Regions from separate parts of the Streptomyces sp. NPDC049597 genome, predicted to be linked through region 2. Evidence: riboswitches for the same ligand, from Rfam matches in the RefSeq annotation. Region 2 holds a riboswitch; each other region holds the start of a gene.
The links. A riboswitch is a leader RNA that binds a small molecule or an ion and turns the genes downstream of it on or off. The one in region 2 is predicted to bind thiamine pyrophosphate.
Positions count from the first base shown of each region.

Region 1: linked by a shared signal. The riboswitch ahead of thiC (phosphomethylpyrimidine synthase ThiC) and the one ahead of thiO (glycine oxidase ThiO) in region 2 are both predicted to bind thiamine pyrophosphate.
Region 3: linked by a shared signal. The riboswitch ahead of AB0K02_RS19020 (thiamine ABC transporter substrate-binding protein) and the one ahead of thiO (glycine oxidase ThiO) in region 2 are both predicted to bind thiamine pyrophosphate.

Region 1 is NZ_JBFAOY010000025.1:98,247-105,507, reverse strand. It holds gene AB0K02_RS25570 (helix-turn-helix domain-containing protein) at 1-323, shown strand, start outside; gene AB0K02_RS25565 (SsgA family sporulation/cell division regulator) at 469-903, shown strand; gene AB0K02_RS25560 (YibE/F family protein) at 926-2,254, opposite strand; TPP riboswitch at 2,326-2,458, shown strand; gene thiC (phosphomethylpyrimidine synthase ThiC) at 2,451-4,226, shown strand; gene AB0K02_RS25550 (hypothetical protein) at 4,382-5,206, opposite strand; gene AB0K02_RS25545 (metallophosphoesterase) at 5,355-6,437, opposite strand; gene AB0K02_RS25540 (LacI family DNA-binding transcriptional regulator) at 6,613-7,261, opposite strand, start outside.
Region 2 is NZ_JBFAOY010000001.1:35,873-43,133, reverse strand. It holds gene AB0K02_RS00195 (DUF4396 domain-containing protein) at 1-170, opposite strand, end outside; gene AB0K02_RS00190 (deoxyribonuclease IV) at 263-1,111, opposite strand; gene pknB (Stk1 family PASTA domain-containing Ser/Thr kinase) at 1,117-3,051, opposite strand; gene AB0K02_RS00180 (thiazole synthase) at 3,283-4,077, opposite strand; gene thiS (sulfur carrier protein ThiS) at 4,083-4,283, opposite strand; gene thiO (glycine oxidase ThiO) at 4,280-5,458, opposite strand; TPP riboswitch at 5,456-5,567, opposite strand; gene AB0K02_RS00165 (hypothetical protein) at 5,650-6,009, shown strand; gene AB0K02_RS00160 (FAD-dependent oxidoreductase) at 6,019-7,248, shown strand.
Region 3 is NZ_JBFAOY010000015.1:101,857-109,117, forward strand. It holds gene AB0K02_RS19010 (ABC transporter ATP-binding protein) at 1-986, opposite strand, end outside; gene AB0K02_RS19015 (iron ABC transporter permease) at 986-2,602, opposite strand; gene AB0K02_RS19020 (thiamine ABC transporter substrate-binding protein) at 2,641-3,738, opposite strand; TPP riboswitch at 3,734-3,858, opposite strand; gene rlmN (23S rRNA (adenine(2503)-C(2))-methyltransferase RlmN) at 3,922-5,028, opposite strand; gene AB0K02_RS19030 (hypothetical protein) at 5,240-5,623, opposite strand; gene AB0K02_RS19035 (phosphatidate cytidylyltransferase) at 5,824-6,972, opposite strand; gene frr (ribosome recycling factor) at 6,972-7,261, opposite strand, start outside.

The DNA of each region.
Region 1 (7,261 bases), on a different contig from region 2:
TCGAGGACTCACTGACGCACTGGCGGGACGCGTTCGACGTCGCCGTCTACCTGGCCGTCCACCGCGAGGGCGGGATGCGCGACCGTGCCGCGCTCCTGGAGCGGCCCGAATCCCCCGTGCCCGGCGAACCGCTCGTCGAACGCCAGGAGTACGCGATGGGCACGGTCTGCGCGGCCATTCCGATCACAGCGGGTGACATGGCTGGGACGATGGCCGTCTCCCTCCCCGTGCACCAAGAGGCCAGGCTCGGCCCGGCAGTTGAACAGCTGCAGGCAGGGATCGGCAGCCTGCTGGCATCGCTGGCGTTCTCTATCAGTATCTGAAATATCACTCCTTGTGATCTGCTGCCGCTTCCAGCACGATGGCGTCGACAAGGCCGAGAGAGCCGGCAGCGATCGTTCCTGGCCGTTTCCCTCCTTTTTTCGTCAGCACGATTCATTCCATGCTTCAGCTACTGCGAGGTACGTGATGCGCGAGTCGGTCCAGGCCGAGGTTCTGATGAGTTTTCTCGTCTCCGAGGAGCTGTCCTTCCGGATCCCGGTGGAGCTGCGCTACGACACCGCGGATCCGTACGCGGTGCGGATGACCTTCCACCTTCCCGGTGACGCCCCCGTGACCTGGGCCTTCGGCCGGGAACTCCTGCTCGACGGGATCAACACGCCGAGCGGGGACGGCGACGTGCACATCGCGCCGACCCGGGCCGAGGCGCTGTCGGACGTCCACATCCGGCTGCGCGTCGGGAGCGATTCCGCGCTGTTCCGCGTCGGCGCTCCGCCGCTCGTCGCCTTCCTCGACCGTACGGACAAGCTGGTGCCGCTCGGCCAGGAGCTCGCGCTGGGTGATTTCGAGGTCAGCCTGGAGGAGGCGCTCGGGCGCATCCTGGCCGAGGAGAACGCCGGCTGACGGCCGGTGATCGGCCGCCGCGCTACTTCTTGCGGCGCCGCCCCCTGCCGCCCCGTGCGGGCGCGGCCGCACCTTCGGCCGCCCGTCCCGGGCGATCCGCGGACACGACGAGTGCGGCGAGCGCGGTGGTCACGGGTACGGAGGCGACGAGCCCGATCGAGCCCACCAGGGTCCGGACGATCTCCTCCGCCACCAGCTCGCTGTTGGCCACCGTGCCCACGCTGGACTGGGCGATCGAGAACAGCAGCAGCAGCGGCAGCGCCGCGCCCGCGTACGCGAGGACGAGCGTGTTGACGACCGAGGCGATGTGGTCGCGGCCGATCCGGATGGCGGAGCGGTAGAGGGCGCGCGGCCCCATGTCCGGGTCGGCCTGGTGCAGTTCCCACACCGCCGACGTCTGGGTCACGGTGACGTCGTCGAGCACGCCGAGTGAGCCGATGATGACCCCCGCGAGCAGCAGGCCGCTCATGTCGATGTTCGGATAGAGGCCCTTGATCAGGCCGGTGTTGTCGTCGGTGTTGCCGCTGAGACTGGCCCAGCCGATGAACAGTGAGCCGAGCAGGCCGATGAGAAGCAGTGAGATCAGCGTGCCCAGTACGGCGACCGACGTCCGCGCGGTGATGCCGTGGCACGAGTAGAGCGCGATGAGCATGATCGCGCTGGCCCCGACCACCGCGACGATCAGCGGATTCGAACCCTGCAGGATCGCGGGCAGGATGAACAGCGTCAGCACGGCGAACGAGACGGCGAGCGCGATCAGCGCCATCACGCCGCGCATGCGTCCGACCAGGACGACCACCAGGGCGAAGATGCCCGCCAGCAGGGCCATCGGGAATCCGCGGTCCACGTCGGTCACCGAGTACTGCAGATCGCGGGGCGCGTCCGGCGCGTACGCCACCACCACGCCCTGGCCCTCCTTCAACTGACGCGGCGCGTCGGGCTGGACGATCTCGACGAACTTCCGGCCCTTGTCCTTGCCGGTGGTGACCTCGACGGTGGCCTTTCCGCAGTCTCCTCGCTGCGCGGTGACCGCCTCGCGGCCCTCGGGCGTCGAGGTGTCGCCCGTCGGCGGGACCTGGCCGGCGTTGACGTCCTTGCAGTCGACCCTCTCGACGCTCACCACCCTGCCCTGCTCGGTCTGCCGGTCGAAGCCGACGCCGGAGCGCTCGTGGCCGGGCGCCGAGCCCGGCCACAGCACGGCGAGGCCGACGAGAACGGCCGTCGCGAAGGGGATCAGCACCGCGGCGATGACCTTGCGAAGGTGCTGGGAGACGGGCGCCGCCGGCCCGTGACTGTGCACGTGGCCGTGGTCGTGGCCCTGCTGTTCGGGGTGCTGCGGTGATGAGGTCACGGACAGATCATCGCAAGAACGAGAGGGGCCCTCTGTTCAGCGCGCCAGACGTGACGCTAGCGTGGTGTCACCTTTGCACACGCGGGAGCTCGGAGCACCGGGCTGAGAGGGCGCTGACCTTCGTACATCCGTACGGGACAGCTGCGCCGACCGCCGAACCTGTTACCGGGTAATGCCGGCGTAGGGAGTAGGTCTCATGACCGTATCGGACGCACGCACGCCTGCCTCGAACCAGAACGACGAGGCCGGGAAGTCCATCGGCTGGCACAAGGGGTACGTCGAGGGCTCGCGTCCCGACCTCCGTGTGCCGGTCCGCAAGGTGCACCTCACCAACGGCAAGGACGTGACGCTGTACGACACGTCCGGGCCGTACACGGATCCCAACATCGAGACGGACGTACGCCGCGGTCTGCCGCCGCTTCGGGAGAACTGGATCGTCGCTCGCGGCGACACCGAGGAGTACGCGGGCCGCCCGGTCCGCCCGGAGGACGACGGAATCAAGCACACCTCGCCGCGCGGCGGCCTGCGCAACCTCGACGCCGTCTTCCCCGGCCGTCAGCGTCAGCCGCGGCGGGGCCGGGACGGGCAGGCGGTGACGCAGCTCGCGTACGCCCGCCGCGGCGAGATCACGCCGGAGATGGAGTACGTCGCCCTCCGGGAGAACGTCGCGCCCGAGGTGGTGCGGGAGGAGATCGCGGCGGGCCGCGCCGTCCTGCCGGCGAACGTCAACCACCCGGAGATCGAGCCGATGATCATCGGCAAGCGGTTCCTGGTGAAGGTCAACGCCAACATCGGCAACTCCGCGGTCACCTCCTCCATCGAGGAGGAGGTCGAGAAGATGACCTGGGCGACCCGCTGGGGCGCCGACACGGTCATGGACCTGTCCACGGGCCGGAACATCCACACCACGCGCGAGTGGGTCCTGCGCAACTCCCCCGTGCCGATCGGCACCGTGCCGCTCTACCAGGCGCTGGAGAAGGTGGACGGCAGGGCCGAGGAACTGACCTGGGAGATCTACAAGGACACGGTCATCGAGCAGGCCGAGCAGGGCGTCGACTACATGACCGTCCACGCCGGCGTCCGCCTGCCGTACGTGCCGCTCACGGCCAACCGCAAGACCGGGATCGTCTCGCGCGGCGGCTCGATCATGGCCGCGTGGTGCCTGGCGCACCACAAGGAGAGCTTCCTCTACGAGCACTTCGAGGAGCTCTGCGAGATCCTCGCCGCGTACGACGTCACGTACTCCCTCGGCGACGGCCTGCGACCCGGCTCGATCGCGGACGCCAACGACGAGGCGCAGTTCGCGGAGCTCAGGACGCTCGGTGAGCTGAACACGATCGCCAAGCGGCACCACGTGCAGACCATGATCGAGGGCCCGGGCCACGTCCCGATGCACAAGATCAAGGAGAACATCGACCTCCAGCAGGAGATCTGCGAGGAGGCGCCGTTCTACACGCTCGGCCCGCTGACCACGGACATCGCTCCGGCCTACGACCACATCACCTCCGGCATCGGAGCGGCGATGATCGCGTGGTGGGGCACGGCCATGCTCTGCTACGTGACGCCCAAGGAGCACCTGGGCCTGCCGAACCGCGACGACGTGAAGACCGGCGTCATCACCTACAAGATCGCGGCACACGCGGCGGACCTGGCCAAGGGGCACCCGGGCGCCCAGGAGTGGGACGACGCGCTGTCCGACGCCCGCTTCGAGTTCCGCTGGGAGGACCAGTTCAACCTGGCCCTCGACCCCGACACCGCTCGGGAGTTCCACGACGAGACGCTGCCCGCGGAGCCGGCGAAGACCGCGCACTTCTGCTCCATGTGCGGTCCGAAGTTCTGCTCGATGAAGATCTCCCAGGACATCCGCCGACAGCACGGCGGCAACCAGGAGGAGATCGAGGCGGGCATGGCGGAGAAGTCCAAGGAGTTCGCCGCTGCGGGCAACCGGGTCTACCTGCCCATCGCGGACTGACACAGGTCACGGACCGCCGCCTCCGCCCGGCCCCCTTGCGTCCGGCCCCTTTCCGTCCGGCCCTCGTGCACGAGCACGGGTGCGGACGTCGGTGGCGCGGGCGGAGGCCGGGCGTACGGCGGCGGTGCCCGCTGGTCCGGTGGGCGGGCCGGCGGTCAGTCCGGCTGGTGCTCCGGGCCGCCGAAGTCGGGGCTGGAGAAGTCCGGACTGGTGTAGGTCGGACGCCGGCCCGCTGTACGGCCCTCGGCCGGGCTGGAGAAGTCCGGCCCGCTGTAGCCGACCTTGGGGATGCGGTTCACGCGGTGCGGGGGACCGGCCGGGGACGCCGTGGCGGCGGGGTCGGTCAGGGCCGCGCGGAGGAAGGGCAGGATGCCCCGCTCCAGCAGGGCCTCGCACCAGGCCTCTTTGGCCAGCCGGACCTCGTCCGGCAGCTCGCCCTCCTGCCGCCCGTCCGCGACATGGCTGGCACCGTTGCGCAGGGCGGTGAGCAGCAGCGCGACGGCCGCCACCAGAATGGCGGCGGCCATGAGCGCCCCGAAGACCCAGCCGGTGAAGACCAGGGTGTCGGCGAAGGACGGGGTGGGGCTCAGCATCTTGAGGATGTAGCCGACGATCAGGAAGATCGCGGCCGCCGTGCCCGCGAGGAGCGGCGCCAGGACGGCGACGACGGCCGCGACTCCGGCGCCGGTCCCGGCCGCCTCGCCGGCCGGGGCGGTGGGCGAAGAGCCGTGCACCGAAGCGGCGGCGGACGCGCGCGTCTCCGCGCGGACCTTCACATAGTGCTCGTACTCGGCGGCGGCCGAGGCGGTGATCAGCGCCGTCGCGCTCAGGGCCATGGCGCGCAGTTGTTCGGGGCTCAGCCGCGCTTGCACGGCGGCCGGATCCTGACGTTCGCGGGCGTCGCGCAGTGCGCCGTCGAGGACCCGCTCGTACTCGGCGCGGTCCTCGGTCAGCAGGTGCGGAGCGCTGTTCATGTGCATCCCCCGATGCTCCGTAGGGCCGGACCGCCCGTGTGTGCCGGGCAGTTGGGCGGAAACGGAGGAGAGCCTGCTACGGATAGGCCGATGGTAGAGCGGTTACGCCACGGCGTGACAGGGGGTTTCCGTAAATCGCCTGCCGCCGCCCCGGTCAGCCCCGCAGCGGGAGCTGCTGGACAAGAAGCTTTCCGGCCATGGTCACTCCGCCGTCCATGGCGATGGCCAGATTGTCCGCGTACACATGGGGACTTTCGACGACGGGACGCTCGCCGTCCTCGCCGTCCTCGGTGCCGACCTCACCGAGGAGGTACGGGATCGGGCTGTGGCCGTGCACCACGCGCGTGCCGCCGTACGCGGACAGCAGTTCGCGCACGGCCTGCGGGCCGCCTTCGTCGCGGAAGGCGAAGCGCTTGGTGAACTTGCGGAACAGGTCCCAGCACTCGTCGGCGTCATTACGGGTGAGGATCGCGTGCACCGCGTCGTTGACGTCCTCGATGGTCGAGCCGTATTCGAGGTAGGCGGTGGTGTCGGAGTGGAGCAGCAGATGGCTGTCCTCCTCCACGATCGCGTCGAGCCGGGCCATCCACTGCAGGTGGACGTCCTGCAGCCGGTCCATGTCGTATTTCTGGCCGCCGTTGAGCAGCCAGGCGGCCTGGAAGGTGGCGGTGCCCGCACCGGAGTTGACGGGGGTGTCCCCGAAGCGCTTCGCGCCGATCAGCAGCAGCTCGTGGTTGCCCATGAGCGCCTTGCAGTAGCCGCCGGCGGCCGCGGCCTCCGCGGACAGCCGCATGACGAGGTCGATGACGCCGATGCCGTCGGGGCCGCGGTCGGTGAAGTCGCCGAGGAACCAGAGCCGGGCGTTGCCCGCGGACCAGCGGCCCTCGGAGTCGATGAGGCCCTTCTCGGCGAGGGCGGCGACGAGTTCGTCGAGGTAGCCGTGGACGTCGCCGACGACGTAGAGCGGGCCGAGGCCGTCGGGCGCCGGCTGGTCGTCCACCGTGACCTGCACCTGGACGGTGTCGCCCGGTCCGCCGCGGGTGATCACGGGAAGGTCGCGCGCGGTGGGGGTGTAGCCCTCCGGCGGCTCTCCCTCGGGGAACGCGTTGCCGGGGTGGCCCGCGTGGCCGGGGTCCACGGACTGCGACTGCACGGGAACCTGCGCGTACGGCGGCACGCGGAAATCACGCAGCGTTGCCGTCCGCACCACGGGTCCTTGACCGGCCCCCTGAGTCATCGACCCCTCCACCACCGTCGCGCCGCCGTTCACCTCTCGGCCCAGCCTGGTCGAGGGTGGTCCGCGGTGTCGTTCGCCCATCATAGGAATGAGCCCGGCGGTGTGTGACGCACCAGGGGTGGTGAATCCTTCCGCACCCCTGGTTCATCGGCCCTTTCGCCCCAATTGGGTTGGTCTAGTCCTTCGTGGGGGACCGCGGCGCGCTCACCGTGGTGCGCGGAGGACGGCGCTGTGAGGACGTCCTGACGATCAGTTCGGTCGGTATCACCTGCTCGATCGGCCGGTCCTCGTCGACCCCCTCGATGGCGTCGATCAGCAGCTGGACCACGGCCGTGCCGATCCGGCGGGGCTTGAGCGAGAGCGTCGTGATCGGCGGCTCGGTGGTGGCGTACACGGTCGACTCGCTGCAGCACACGAGCAGCAGGTCGTCGGGGACGCGCAGGCCGTACCGCCGGGCGGCGGCCAGCAGGTCGGTGCCGTTGGGGTCGAAGAGGCCGTAGACGGCGTCGGGCCGGTCCGGCCGGGCGAGCAGCCGGTCGGCGGCGACGGCACCCGCGCAGGGGTCGTGCGCCGGGTAGGACTCGTAGACCGGGTCCTGGCCGACCCGTTGGCACCAGTCGAGGTACGCGGTGGTCGACAGCCGGGTGTAGGTGTCGGTGGTGGTGCCCGTGAGCAGGCCGATCCTGCGGGCGCCGGCGGCGGCGAGGTGGTCGAGCAGGTCGAGTACCGCGGCTTCGTGGTCGTTGTCGACCCAGGCGGTGACCGGGAGCGTACCGGCCGGGCGGCCGTCGGAGACGACGGGCAGGCCCTGGCGCACCAGCTCG
Region 2 (7,261 bases):
TTGGCCGCCATGGACCAGCTGACCTTGCCGCCGCCGTGGTGGGAGTGGGCGGGGTGGTCGTGCCCGGGGTGGGCGGCGTGGTCGTGGTGGCCGCCGTGCGGAGCCGGGGCGGCCCGGTCGTGGGCCGCGTGGTCGTGCCCTGTGTGCTGTGCGTGCGTCTCGTGCTGCATGGCGATGCCCCCAACGTCAGGTAGCGGTTCCTGCCGACAGCAAGAACCGTATACCCCCCAGGGGTATTCCTCAATGGCTCGCCGAAGATCCGTCAGCGGAGTTTCTTCAGCAGTGCCACGTCCGCCGCGTGCCCCTCCTTGCCGCCCGGTGTCTCGATGATCAGCGGGACGCCCTCGGTGGCGGGATGGGCCATGAGCTCGCGGAACGGCTCCTCGCCGATGTGTCCCGCGCCGATGTTCGCGTGACGGTCCCTGTGCGCCCCCACCACGTCCTTCGAGTCATTGGCATGGATCAGCTTCAGCCGGCCCTCCCCGACCGTCGCGACGAGCTCGTCCAGCGTCCGCGCCACACCCTGCGGGGCGGCCAGATCGTGCCCCGCCGCGAAGATGTGGCAGGTGTCCAGGCAGATCCCCAGCCGGGGGTGTGCGTCGAGCGCCTCGAAGTAGGGCCCGAAGTCCGAGGCCAGGTAGCAGAGCGACGAACCCTGGCCCGCCGTGGACTCCAGCAGCAGACACGGGTCGTCCTCGTGCGTCAGCTCGTCCAGCAGCGGCAGCATCCGCTCCCGCACCTGCGCCAGGGCCACCTCGCGGCTGCGTCCCCCGGTCGCCGAACCCGTGTGCACGACGACACCCGGGGCACCGATCTGCCGCGCCCGGCGCAGCGAGTGACGCAGCGAGATCACCGACTGCTCGACGGTTGCCTCGGTGTGCGAGCCGAAATTGATCAGATACGGGGCGTGCACCCAGGCCGAGAGACCGTCGGCAACGCACTCCGCGCGGAACTTCTCGTCCTGCGCGGGATTTCCGACGGGCGTCGCCCAGCCCCGCGGATTGGCGACGAAGACCTGCACGGCCTCCGCCTCCAGTTCCCGCGCGTAGGCCAGGCCGGTCGTGGCCAGGCCGCCGGCCACCGGGACGTGGCCGCCGACGGGGTTGCGCATGAGCACTAGAGTCCCTTGATCTTGATGGTGATCGTGCTGCCCTCAGGGGCCTCGTCGCCGCCCGCCACCGACTGGCTCTCGACCGTCTCGCCGAGGAACGGGAAGTTCTTCTTCACGTCCACCACGAAGCCCGCCGCCTCCAGAGCCGCGGTGGCGTCGTCGACGCTGTCGCCCACCACGTCCGGAACCTCGACCAGCCGCGGTCCCTTGGACACCGTGAGCGTGATCGTGTCACCGGCGGCGAGCCGTGTGCCCTCCGCGGCGGACTGCCGCGCGACCGCACCCGCCTCGTGCGGCGAGTTGATCCGCTGGGCGGCCACCTTCACCTTGAGACCGGCTTCTTCGAGCTCGGCGGTGGCGTCCTGAACGGACTCCCCGGTGACGTCCGGGACGTCGATCGGCGCGCCCTTGCTGACCACGAGCGACACCGCGGTGTCCGGGCTGCGGCTGCTGCCCGCCTCGGGATCGGTGCCGATCACCGAGCCCCGGGGCACGCTGTCGTCGAACTTCCTGGTCACCACACCCGGTGCCAGGCCCGCCGCGCGCAGCTCGCGCTCGGCCTCGGCGAGCGGCCTGCCGACGACATCCGGCACCTGCACGATCCTCGGGCCGCGCGAGACGATCAGCGTGACCGAGCCGTTGCCGCGGATGCGCTCGCCCGTGGCGGGATCGCTGTCGATCACCGAGCCGCGGGGGACCGTCTCGCTGAAGTCGTGGCGGACCTTGCCCGCTTCGAGACCGGCCCGGTCGAGCTGCCGGCGGGCGTCCTTCTCCGTCTTGCCGATCACCGCCGGGACGCGGGTGAACTGGCCGGAGTTGATGTACCAGACGCCCGCGCCGATGCCGAGGAACGCGACGACGGCGACGATCAGGGCGAACACGCCGCGGCGGGCGAGCGGGCCCCGGGCGGGACCGGGCCGCCTCTCGGGCGGCCGTGAGGAGGGCGGCGGCATGGTCAGCCGCGCGGTGTGATGGACCTTGGGCTGCTCGCGGGGCAGCGCGCGGAGGATCACGTCCGTGGGCGCGTCGTCCGGGGCGGTGTCCGCGGGGGCGTTCTCGCCGCGGGCCTTCGGCGGCACCGCGTCCAGCTGCTCGTCATCGAGTGCGGCACGCGCCTCACGGGCCTGCGCCAGGAGGGCGACCGCGTCGTGCGGCCGGATGTCGGGGTTGCGGGCGGTCGCGCTCGCCACGAGGTCGTCCAGCTCGACCGCGAGACCGGGCACAAGGGCGGAGGGAGCGGGGACGTCCTCGTTCAGGTGCTGGTAGAGCACCTGGGCGGGGGTGTCGCCGGAGTGCGGCTTGCCGCCCGTGAGCATCTCGTACAGCACGACACCGCAGGCGTACACGTCGGCGCGGGTGTCGGCCGTGCCGTACTCGATCTGCTCGGGCGCGAGGTACGAGACGGTGCCCAGCACGGTGCCGGAGGTGTTGGTGACCGAGCCGACCGCGCGGACCAGCCCGAAGTCGGCGACCTTGACCCGGCCGTCGTCGCCTATCAGGACGTTCTCGGGCTTCATGTCCCGGTGGACGAAACCGGCCCGGTGCGCGGCGCCGAGCGCGGCGAGCACGGGCTCCAGGATGTCGAGGGCTGCCCGGGGCTGGAGCGCGCCGCGCTCGCGCAGGACGTCGCGCAGGGTGCACCCGGCGACGTACTCCATCGCCAGATAGACGTACGCGCCCTCGGCCCCCTGGTCGAAGACCCCGACCACATTGGGGTGCGCCAGCCGGGCCACGGACTTCGCCTCGCGGATGAACCGCTCCACGAACGTCGCGTCGGTGGCGAGGTCGGGGTGCATCACCTTGAGCGCGAGGACCCGGTCGAGCCGGGTGTCGACGGCCCGGTAGACCGTGGCCATGCCGCCGACGGCGATACGCGCGTCGACGCGATAGCGGCCGTCGAGCACCTGCCCGACGAGGGGGTCTGAGAGGGTCGTGTCCACCCGGCGATTCTACGAGGCCGGACCGTTCGCTCCGCCCGCCCCGGAACCGCTTGCAGCGCACCTGTGACGGTTGTCGTGAACCTGCGGGGGACGTGCTCCCGGGGCAGACCCCGCTCCCGTGCCCGGCCCGGCGGCCGTCGAGGTACGGCCGGCAGCCACAGGGGCGGGGGCGGGGGAGACCCGGTTCGGGTGAGGACACAGCCGTGCGGCGGCCCCACCGCTCCGACGGGGTCAGAACGCGGGGCGCTCCGGGTCCAGCAGCGCCCGGCCCTCCGTCGGCGACGACGCCTCCGCGAAATGGCGGCGGGGGATGCGGCCCGCCCGGTGTGCGAGGCGGCCGGCCTCCACCGCGTGACGCATCGCCTCCGCCATGAGCACCGGCTCCTGCGCCCGGGTCACCGCCGACGCCAGCATCACCGCCGCGCATCCCAGCTCCATCGCCAGCGCCGCGTCCGACGCCGTGCCCGCGCCCGCGTCCAGGATCACCGGTACGCCCGCCTGCTCCGTGATCAGCTGGAAGTTGTGCGGGTTGCGGATGCCGAGCCCGGACCCGATCGGCGAGCCCAGCGGCATGATCGCCGCGCAGCCCACGTCCTCCAGCTTCCGCGCCAGCACCGGGTCGTCGTTGGTGTACGGCAGGACCGTGAAACCGTCGTCGACCAGCGTCTCGGCCGCCTCCAGCAGTTCCACGCCGTCCGGCAGCAGCGTGCGCTCGTCCGCGACGACCTCCAGCTTGATCCAGTCCGTGCCCAGCGCCTCCCGCGCGAGCCTCGCCGTCAGCACGGCCTCACCGGCGGTGAAACAGCCGGCCGTGTTCGGCAGGACCTGGATGCCCAGTCCGGTCAGGACGGACAGGACGGACCCCTGCACGGTCGGGTCGAGACGCCGCATCGCGACCGTGGTGAGTTCCGTGCCGCTCGCGATCAACGCGCGTTCCAGTACGTCGAGGCTCGGCGCCCCGCCCGTACCCATGATCAGTCGCGAGGTGAAGGTGGTGCCGCCGATGGTGAGACGGTCGTCGGCCACGGCGCTCAGCCTCCCTGCACGGCGGTGAGGATCTCGACACGGTCGCCGTCGCCGAGCCGGGTGTCCGCCCACTGGCTGCGCGGGACGACGGTCTCGTTGACGGCGGCGGCCACACCCGAGGGGGCCGTGGTGAGGGCCGCCACCACGGTGTCCAGGGTGGCGCGGTCGGCGAGCTCGCGTGTCTCGCCGTTGACGGAGACGTTCATGCGGGCTGCTCCTGACGTACGCGTGCGCCGGCGCGGGCGAACCGGCGGGGGCTGAACGGGTCGGCGAACTCCGGTACCCGACCGCTGGTGAGCGCGTCGGCGAGCACGTCGCCGGTCACGGGCGTGAGGAGCACGCCGTTGCGGTAGTGGCCGGTCGCGAGCAACAGCCCCGGCAGCTCGGTGAATCCGAGCATCGGCGCGTTGTCCGGGGAGCCGGGGCGCAGCCCGGAGCGCGTCTCGGTCAGCGGCAGTTCGGTGATGCCGGGCACCAGTTCGTGCGCGTCCCGCAGCAGTTCGTACACGCCGCCGGCGGTGACGGTCGTGTCCCAGCCCAGCTCCTCGCTGGTCGCGCCGACCACGAGCTCGCCGTTCTCGCGCGGCACCAGGTACACCTGGCTGCCGCGCACCACCGCCCGCACCGTGCGGGACAGGAAGGGCGCGTACGGGCCGGGCACCGTCAGCCGCAGGACCTGACCCTTCACGGGCCGTACGGGAGGCAGGACGTCGTCGGGCACCCCGCCGAGGCGGCCGCTCAGGCTGCCGCCCGCCAGCACGACCTGGTCGGCGGCGAGTTCCGTTCCGTCGTCCAGGACCGCGCCCGTGGCGCGGTCGTCCACGACCAGCAGCCGCTCCGCCCAGGCGCGACGGAAGCCGACCCCGGCCCGCTCGCAGGCGACGACCAGTGCCGTGGCGAGCCGCCGCGGATCCACCTGGTGGTCCCCGTCGACGCGCAGGCCGCCGCGCACCACCGGCGCGAGCATGGGCTCCAGGCGGCGGCACTCGCGACCGGTCAGCCACTCCGACTCCAGGCCCGAACGGCGTTGCAGGGCGTGCAGTTCCCGCAGGTGCGCGCGGTCGTCGGTGTCGAGGGCGACGGCGAGTGTGCCGCACGCGCGGTAGCCCACCGACAGTCCGCTCGCCTCCTCCAGCTCGGCGGCGAACGCGGGGTAGCGCCGGGCCGATGCGAGGTTCAGACCGAGCAGTGTCTGCTCGCCGTAGTGGAGTTCGGTGACGGCGGCCAGCATGCCGGCCGCGACCCGCGCGGCCCCGCCGCCGGGCTCCGGATCGACGACGGTCACGCGCAGCCCGCGCTGCGCCGCACGCCAGGCCGTGACCAGGCCGATGATCCCGCCCCCGACGACGAGGACGTCGGGTGCGTCTGGTGTACGAGACATGGGCGTCCAGCCCCTCCCTTCGCCGGCATGACCCGGATCAGGTTCGTACGGTCGGAGGCCGCCAGCCTCCCTCTCAGCCCGGTGCGTCCGGGCTCCCGCGAGTGCCTTACGGTGGCCACCCTAACCCCACGCCCAGGCGCGCAGTAAGGGAGCCGCCGTCCCCCGGCGCGGGTGTGCAGGAGGTGGACGCAGTGGCGATATCGCTCGACGGACTGGTGCTCGCGCCGGTGGCGGACCAGGCCCCGGGCCAGGTCGGCACCCGCACCCGGTTCCTCTACCACGAGGAGCGGGGGCGGATCTGGGCCGAGTACGAAGGCGGCGACGTGGTGCGCGGCCACCTCGTGGGCACGCGCGTGGGGGACCGGCTGGACTTCCGTTATGTCCAGTTGAAGACGGACGGCGCGACCTCCAGCGGCCACTGCCTGTCCACCGTCGTCGAACTCCCCGACGGGCGGGTGCGCCTGGAGGAGGCCTGGGAGTGGGAGTCGCAGGAGGGCAGCGGGACCAGCGTCGTCGAGCAGCTGCTGCCTGAGGGACCGTCAGAAGCCTAAGGTGGTCCGGTGAGCGAGCACACGCAGGAGCAGGCAGGGGACGGACGGCGCGTCGTCGTGGTCGGCGCGGGCATGGCCGGGGTGCAGACCGCGGTCGCCCTGCGCGAACAGGGCTTCACCGGACCGGTCACCCTCATCGGCGCCGAACCGCACCAGCCGTACGACCGGCCGCCGCTCTCCAAGGCGATCCTGCTCGGCACGGCGGAGGGCTCCGCGTTCGACATCGACTTCGACGCGCTCGGCGTCGACCTGCGGCTCGGCTGCGAGGTGACCGGCGTACGCCCCGGGGCGCACGAGGTGGACACCGCCGCCGGACCCGTCCCGTACGACGTCCTCGTCCTCGCCACCGGAGCCGAGCCCGTCGCCCTGCCCGGGACCGCTGGTGTCCCGGGCGTCCATCTGCTGCGCACGCTCGACGACGCGGCCCGGCTGCGGCCCGTCCTCGCGCGGCAGCACGACATCGTGGTGGTCGGGGCGGGGTGGATCGGCGCGGAGTTCGCGACCGCCGCGCGCGAGGCGGGCTGCGCGGTGACCGTCGTGGAGGCGGCCGACCGTCCGCTGGCCGGCTCCCTGCCCGCCGAGGTCGCGGCGCCCATGGCCCGCTGGTACGCCGAGGCGGGTGCCGAGCTGCTCACCGGCGAGCAGGTGGCCGCCGTCGAGCCGGGCACGGTGGTGCTGGCCGGATCGGGGCGCAGGATCGCGGCCGGGGCCGTCGTCGTCGGCATCGGCGCCAGGCCCGCGACCGCCGCCCTCGCCGGCAGCGGCATCGAGCTCGGCCCCGACGGCGCGATCGTCGCCGACCGGCACCTGCGCACCTCCGCGCCCGACGTCTACGCCGTGGGGGACTGCGCCTCCTACCCCTCGGGCCGCTACGGCACGCGGCTGCTCGTGCACCACTGGGACAACGCCCTGCAGGGTCCGCGTACGGTCGCGGCCGGCATCCTCGGGGCCGCCCCGGTCTACGACCCGGTGCCGTACTTCTGGTCGGAGCAGTTCGGACGTTTCGTGCAGTACGCGGGCCATCATCCGGCGGGCGACACGCTGCTGTGGCGCGGCGCCCCGGCCGTGGACGCCCAGTGGTCGGTGCTGTGGCTGCGCGAGGGCGTGCTGGTCGCGCTGCTCGCCGTCGACAGGCCGCGTGACCTGGCACAGGGCCGCAGGCTCGTGGCGTCCGGCGCGCGGCTGGACCCGGCCCTGGCCGCCGACCCGTCCGTCCCCCTGAAGGCGGCGACCGCGTAGGCGTCGGCTACCG
Region 3 (7,261 bases), on a different contig from region 2:
GGCGCGTCCCGCAGGGAGCACTCGGCCTCCAGCACGGGCCCCTCGGCGGGACGCAGGCGCAGGGCGACGTGGCTGCCGCGGAAGGTCCGCGAGACGACCGTGGCCGCCGAGCCCCGGCCCGGCTCAACGACATGCACGCCGGACGGCCGTACGAGCAGCATGCGTGCGCCCTGCGGCGAGCGGTCCGGGACGGGAATCCTGCCCCAGGGGGTGTCGGCGGCCCCGCCGCCGACCGTGGCCGGCACGACGTTGTCGAAGCCGAGGAAGCGCGCGACGAACTCGGACGCGGGGCGCTGCCACACCTCCAGCGGCGTACCCGTCTGGGCGATGCGCCCCTCGCTCATGACCACGACACGGTCGGCGAGCGCGAAGGCCTCCCCCTGGTCGTGGGTGACGGCGAGGACCGTGGTCCCCAACCTGCCGAAGAGCCCGCGCAGTTCGACGACGAGCCGCTCGCGCAGCCCGCGGTCCAGCTGGCCGAGCGGCTCGTCGAGCATCAGCAGCTGGGGCTCCGGCGCCAGCGCCCTGGCGAGCGCGACCCTCTGCTGCTCGCCGCCGGACAGCGCGGCCACGGACCGCCGCTGCGCCCCCGGCAGACCGACGAGCTCCAGCAACTCCTCCACCCGGCGGCCCTGTTCACCACGGTCGGCGCGCGATGTCTCCCCGGCCCGGTGAGGACGCATGCGCAGCCCGAACGCGACGTTGCCCGCCACGTCGCGGTGCGGGAAGAGCTGATGGTCCTGGAACATCAGCCCCACGCCCCGACGGTGGACCGGCACCCCGGCCTGGTCGGCTCCCGCGAGCAGCACCCGGCCCGCGTCGGCGCGCTGGAGTCCGGCGACCACCCTGAGCAGCGTGGACTTGCCGCTGCCGCTCGGTCCCAGCACGCAGACGATCTCGTGCTCGGCGACCTTCAGGTCCACCGCGTCGAGGGCGGCCCGCGAACCGAACCGTACGGTGACGCCCTCCAGTTCCAGCAGCGCCATCACAACTCCTCGGAGGGGGTGTCGGTACGGAGGCGTTCGAGGAGGAGCAGCGCGGCGGCGCACACCACCATCAGGATCGTGCCGAGGGCCATCGCCTGCCCGTAGTTGAGCTCGCCGGGCCTGCCCAGCAGCCGGGCGACGGCGACGGGCAGCGTCGGCTGGTCGGGCCGGGCGATGAAGACGGTCGCGCCGAACTCGCCGAGCGAGACGGCGAACGCGAAACCCGCCGCCACGAGCAGCGCCCGGCTCACCAGCGGCAGGTCCACCTCGCGCCAGGCGCGCAGCGGCGACGCGCCGAGCACGGCCGCCGCCTCGCGCAGCCGGACGTCGACCGCGCGCAGGACGGGCAGCATGGTCCGTACGACGAAGGGCACCCCGACCAGCGCCTGTGCGAGCGGCACCAGCATCCACGAGCCGCGCAGATCGAGCGGCGGCTCGTCGAGCGTGATCAGGAACCCGAAGCCGACGGTCACCGCCGAGACGCCGAGGGGCAGCATCAGCAGGGCGTCGAAGCCGCGGACCAGCCGGCCGGCCCGCCGGGTGAGGGCGGCCGCCGCGAGCCCCCCGACCAGCACCGAGACGGCGGTCGCGACGAGCGCGTACTCCAGCGAGTTGGCCACGGCGTCGATCGGCGGGACGAGGAAGGCGCCGCCCCGCTCGTCGAGCACGGTGAGCGCGCGGTAGTAGTCGAGCCCGTAGCCGCGAGGGGTGTCGAAGGACCGCTCGACCAGCACGCCGAGCGGCGCGATCAGGAGCAGGGCGACGCTGAGAAGCACCCCGCAGAGCACGGTCCACTGGGCGGCTCCGAGCGGCCGGCGCGCCGTACGGGCCGGGTCGACGAGCCTCAGCGCTCCCTCGCGGCGCCGCACGACCCGGGCATGGACGGCGAGGACGACGCAGACGGCCAGGAACTGCAGCATGGTGAGCACGGCCGCCGTCGGCAGGTCGAGCATCTCGGCAGTCTGCCGGTAGATCTCCACTTCGAGGGTGGAGAAGGAGGGGCCGCCGAGGATCTGCACGACGCCGAACGAGCTGAAGGTGAACAGGAAGACCATCAGCGCCGCCGCGGCGAGGGACGGCACGAGCGCGGGAAGCGTCACCCGCCGCCAGGCCGCGAGCCGCCCGGCGCCGAGCACCCGCGCGGCCTCCTCCTGACGCGGGTCGAGCTGCGACCACAGGCCGCCGACGGTGCGGACGACCACGGCGTAGTTGAAGAAGACGTGCGCGAGCAGGATGGCCCAGACCGTGGTGTCCAGGCGTATGCCCCACAGCTCGTCGAGCAGCCCGCCGCGGCCCAGCAGGGCGAGGAAGGCCGTGCCGACGACGACGGTCGGCAGCACGAACGGCACCGTGACCACGGCGCGCAGGAGGCGCTTGCCGGGGAAGTCGAGCCGGGCGAACACGTAGGCGCCGGGCAGGGCGACGAGCAGGGTGAGCGCGGTGGAGGCGAGCGCCTGCCAGGTGGTGAACCACAGGACGTGCAGGATGTCCGGACGTGCGAGGACCTCGCCGAACCGCCCGAACTGCCAGGCGCCCCCGACGCGCAGGCCGCGGCCGACGATCGCGGTGACCGGATAGGCGAAGAAGACGGCGAAGAACGCGACGGGGCCGGCCATCAGGGCGAGCCGCGCCGCGTTCCCCCGCAGGGATTGCCCTACTTCAGGACGAGCGAGGACCACGACCGGATCCACTGCTCACGGTTCTCGGCGATCGTGCCGGGAGCGACCGTCTCGGGCTTGTCGACGACCACACCGTGCTCGGTGAACAGCTCGGGCAGCTTGGTGCCCTCGACCACGGGGTTGACGAACATGGTGAGCGGCATGTCCTCCTGGAACGTCCTGGTGATCAGGAAGTCCAGCAGCGCCTTGCCTCCCGCCTCGTTCTTCGCGCCCTTGAGCAGACCGGCGAACTCGATCTGGCGGAAGCAGGTGCCGGTCGCGACACCCGTGGGCGCCTCGGCGGGCTGCGGGTCGGCGTAGAGGACCTCGACCGGCGGGCTGGAGGCGTACGAGACGACGAGGGGACGGTCGGCCCCCGCCTTCTTCCCGCCGGCGGAGCCGGAGAACTCCTCGTTGTACGCCTGCTCCCAGCCGTCGACGACCTTGACGCCGTTGGCCTTGAGCTTCTTCCAGTAGTCCTGCCAGCCGGACTCGCCGAACGCGCCGACGCTGCCGAGCAGGAAGCCGAGTCCGGGCGAGGAGGTCGCCGGGTTCTCCACGACGAGCAGGTTCTTGTACTCGGGCTTCGTGAGGTCGGCGAAGGTCTTCGGGGGCGCGAGCTTCTTGTCGGCGAAGAACTTCTTGTCGTAGTTCACGCAGATGTCGCCGGTGTCGACGGGCGTGACCCGGTGCTTGTCCGCGTCGAGCCGCGCCTCGTCCGCCACCTGGTCGAGCCCCTTGGCCTCGTACGGCGTGAACAGGTCGTTGTCGAGGGCGCGGGAGAGCAGGGTGTTGTCGACGCCGAAGAAGACGTCGCCCTGCGGGGAGCCCTTGGTGAGGATCTCCTTGTTGAGCGCGGCGCCCGCGTCCCCGCTCTTGAGGACCTTGACCGTGTACCCGGTCTGCCGGGTGAACTCCTTGAGCACGGCGTCGGACGCCGCGAAGGAGTCGTGGCTGACGAGGGTGACGGTCTTTGACGCGCCGCCGGTGCCGGACCCGGAGTCCTCGGACTGTCCGCCGCAGGCCGCGAGGGCGGTGACGCCGAGGGCGGCGGCGAGCGCCGTGCCGGTGGCACGCCGAAGCTGGCTGTTCATGATGGTGCTGACTCCCTACGCCGGTATGACCCGGATCAGGTCCGAGGGTCTGCGGCCCCGGCGCGTCCTGACGCGCCCCTGCCGCACTCTCAGCGCTGCTGCGCTCCCCTGTCGGAATGTTTCGATGTTCATTTGTGCGAACGCACAGGGCACAGTATCAGCCACACGGCTGACGGCCCCCGGTCACCGCTCCTGCGCTGCCAGCTGCCCGCAGGCGCCGTCGATCTCCTGCCCCCGGGTGTCCCGGACGGTGACCGGTACGCCATGGGCCGCGATGGCCTCGACGAACGCCTTCTCGTCCTCCGGCCGCGACGCCGTCCACTTGGAGCCGGGCGTCGGGTTCAGCGGGATCAGGTTGACGTGGACCCTCTTGCCCTTGAGGAGGCGGCCGAGCAGATCGCCGCGCCACGCCTGGTCGTTGATGTCGCGGATCAGCGCGTACTCGATGGAGATCCGGCGGCCGGACTTCTCCGCGTACTCCCATGCGGCGTCGAGGACCTCGCGGACCTTCCAGCGGGTGTTGACCGGGACGAGGGTGTCGCGCAGCTCGTCGTCCGGTGCGTGCAGGGAGACGGCGAGGCGGCACTTGAAGCCCTCGTCGGCGAAGCGCAGCATCGCGGGGACGAGGCCCACCGTGGAGACGGTGATGCCGCGCTGCGAGAGGCCGAGACCGTCCGGCTCGGGGTCGGTCAGCCGGCGGATGGCGCCGACGACCCGCTTGTAGTTGGCGAGCGGCTCACCCATGCCCATGAACACGATGTTGGACAGCCGGGCGGGGCCCCCGGGCACCTCTCCGTCCCGCAGGGCGCGCATGCCGTCGACGATCTGGTGCACGATCTCGGCGGTGGACAGATTGCGGTCGAGACCGGCCTGCCCGGTCGCGCAGAACGGGCAGTTCATCCCGCAGCCCGCCTGCGAGGAGATGCACATCGTGACGCGGTCCGGATAGCGCATCAGGACGGACTCGACGAGCGTGCCGTCGTGGAGGCGCCACAGCGTCTTGCGGGTGGTGTCGTTGTCGCAGGAGATGTGCCGCACGACCGACATCAGGTCGGGCAGCAGCTCCGTGGCGAGCTTCTCCCGCGCGGAGGCGGGAATGTCGGTCCACTGCGCCGGGTCGTGCGCGTAGCGCGCGAAGTAGTGCTGGGACAGCTGCTTGGCGCGGAACGGCTTCTCGCCGATCGCGGCGACGGCGTCCTTGCGCTCGGCGGGTGAGAGGTCGGCAAGGTGCCGCGGGGGCTTCTTGGCTCCGCGGGGCGCGACGAAAGTGAGTTCTCCGGGCTTGGGCATGGTGCTACCAGTGTCGCAGACGGATCCCTGTGGCCAGGGGCCCGAGCCGCCGGTGCTGGCCGTCCCGGCCGTCCGGGTCGTCTCCGGCGGCCCGGGACGGTCCGGAGACGACCCGGAGACGGCCCGAGATCCATCGCTGGAGACAGGGCGTCACTGCCGTGAGCGAGTACCGGTCATGCCGTGTTCTGCCGAGAGATTCAGCACAGGCCGGTCACTGATCGCAGACTCGTCCCAGCCGTTGATCGAAGCGCTGGAAGCGTCGAGGGGGGATCTCCCAGCCTCGGCCGACCTGGCCGAGCGTCAGCACGCCTCGGACCCACGTCCCACGGACCGTGATCTCCTCGTCCCGGTAGCGTCCGCGCGTCGTGAACGTGACCTGCTCGCCCTCAAGGACGTACCGCGCCACGTGCACGCCCGGGATCACGTTGTCTCTGCGCAGCCAGCCCGCCAGAGTCTCTGCGCTCGAGGGCTGAGGGGCGGGTCGTACGAGCACGTCCAGGACGGTGCCGTCCGGGTAGAAGCGGAACACCTGCGTATCAGCGGCGAAAATCGCGTTGAGCGGTGGTGCCTTACGGCGCTGCCTTCGCCTGGCCACACTGCCTCCCCGACTGTGCGTGACGACCCGGCGCCCGCTCAGGGCCGCTCACCCCCGTGTATGGCCGGGTCAAGCGCCGTACTGGCGGGCTCTGGGTGCGCGCCCTCCGGGCTCGGGCAGGGTGCTGCCAGTGTCCCAGAGACGCGACAAAGGGCCCGCCGCCCCTGTGGACGACGAGCCCTCACGCAGAAGACCGCAGGTCAGCCGGCGCCGACGAACAGCACCAGCAGCAGCCACACCACCGGGGCCGTCGGCAGCAGCGAGTCCAGCCGGTCCATGATGCCGCCGTGGCCGGGGAGCAGGGTGCCCATGTCCTTGATGCCGAGATCCCGCTTGATCATCGACTCCCCGAGGTCGCCCAGCGTCGCGCTGGCCGCGACCGCGAGACCGATCAGCAGACCCTGCCACCAGGTGCCGCCCTCGACGAGGAACTGCATGCACAGCGCGCCCGCCGCCATCGCGAAGGCCACCGCTCCGAGCAGCCCTTCGCGGGTCTTGCCGGGGCTGATGCGCGGCGCGAGCTTGTGCTTGCCGAAGCGCCAGCCGACCGCGTACGCACCGGTGTCGCTGACGACCGTGAGCACCAGGAAGGTGATCACCCGTTCCGGCCCGTCGTCCGCGCTGAGCATCAGCGCCACGAACGTGGCGAGGAAGGGCACGTAGAAGGCGGCGAAGACACCTGCCGTGACGTCCCTGAGGTAGCCCTCGGGCGGCTCGGTCATACGCCAGACGAGCACCGCGAGCGCCGTCAGCGCCATGGCCACCCAGGCGCCCTCGGCCCCGCGCACGTAACCGGCCACGACCATGGCCGCGCCGCCGACCGCGAGCGGTACCAGCGGCGCCTTGATCTGCTTGCGCTCCTGCAGGCGCGAGGTCAGCTCCCACAGGCCGACGACGACGGCGACGGCCACCACGCCGACGAACACGGCCTTGACGATGAAGAGCGACGCGACGATCACCGCGCCGAGCCCCACGCCGACCCCTATGGCCGCCCGCAGATCGCGGCCGGCCCGCTTCTTGTTCGGCGGCTGCGGCTGCTGAGGCGCTGCCGGCGGCGGGCTGGGCATGGGCTCCTGCGTGTTCTCGTCGCGGAACAGGGGGCCACCGGGCCGTGCGGCCCCCTGGTCGCGGTCCTCGCGGCCGGCCCGGCCGCTGGGTCCCTCGGGGGATTCGGCGTCTCTACCTGCGTCGGGAAAGTCCGGCCCGATGGGCATGGGCTGCGTCTTTGATGTATACCGTGCGTCGTGCCCATCGTAGGCGGGACCCGCCGGGAGGGGCCCCTGCTCGGGCGGTGGCCATGCACCGGCGTATCCGGCGCCGTGCGAGGCCCCCCAGGAAGAGTCGTTCATCAGACCTCGAGCAGCTCGGCTTCCTTGTGCTTGAGCAGCTCGTCCACCTGCGCGACGTACTTCGCGGTGGTGTCGTCGAGCTCCTTCTCCGCACGCCGGCCCTCGTCCTCGCCGACCTCGCCGTCCTTGATGAACTTGTCGATGGTCTCCTTCGCCTTGCGGCGGACGGAGCGGATCGAGATCTTGGAGTCCTCGGCCTTCGACTTGGCGACCTTGATGAACTCCTTGCGGCGGTCCTGCGTGAGCTCCGGGAAGACCACGCGGATGATGTTGCCGTCGTTGCTCGGGT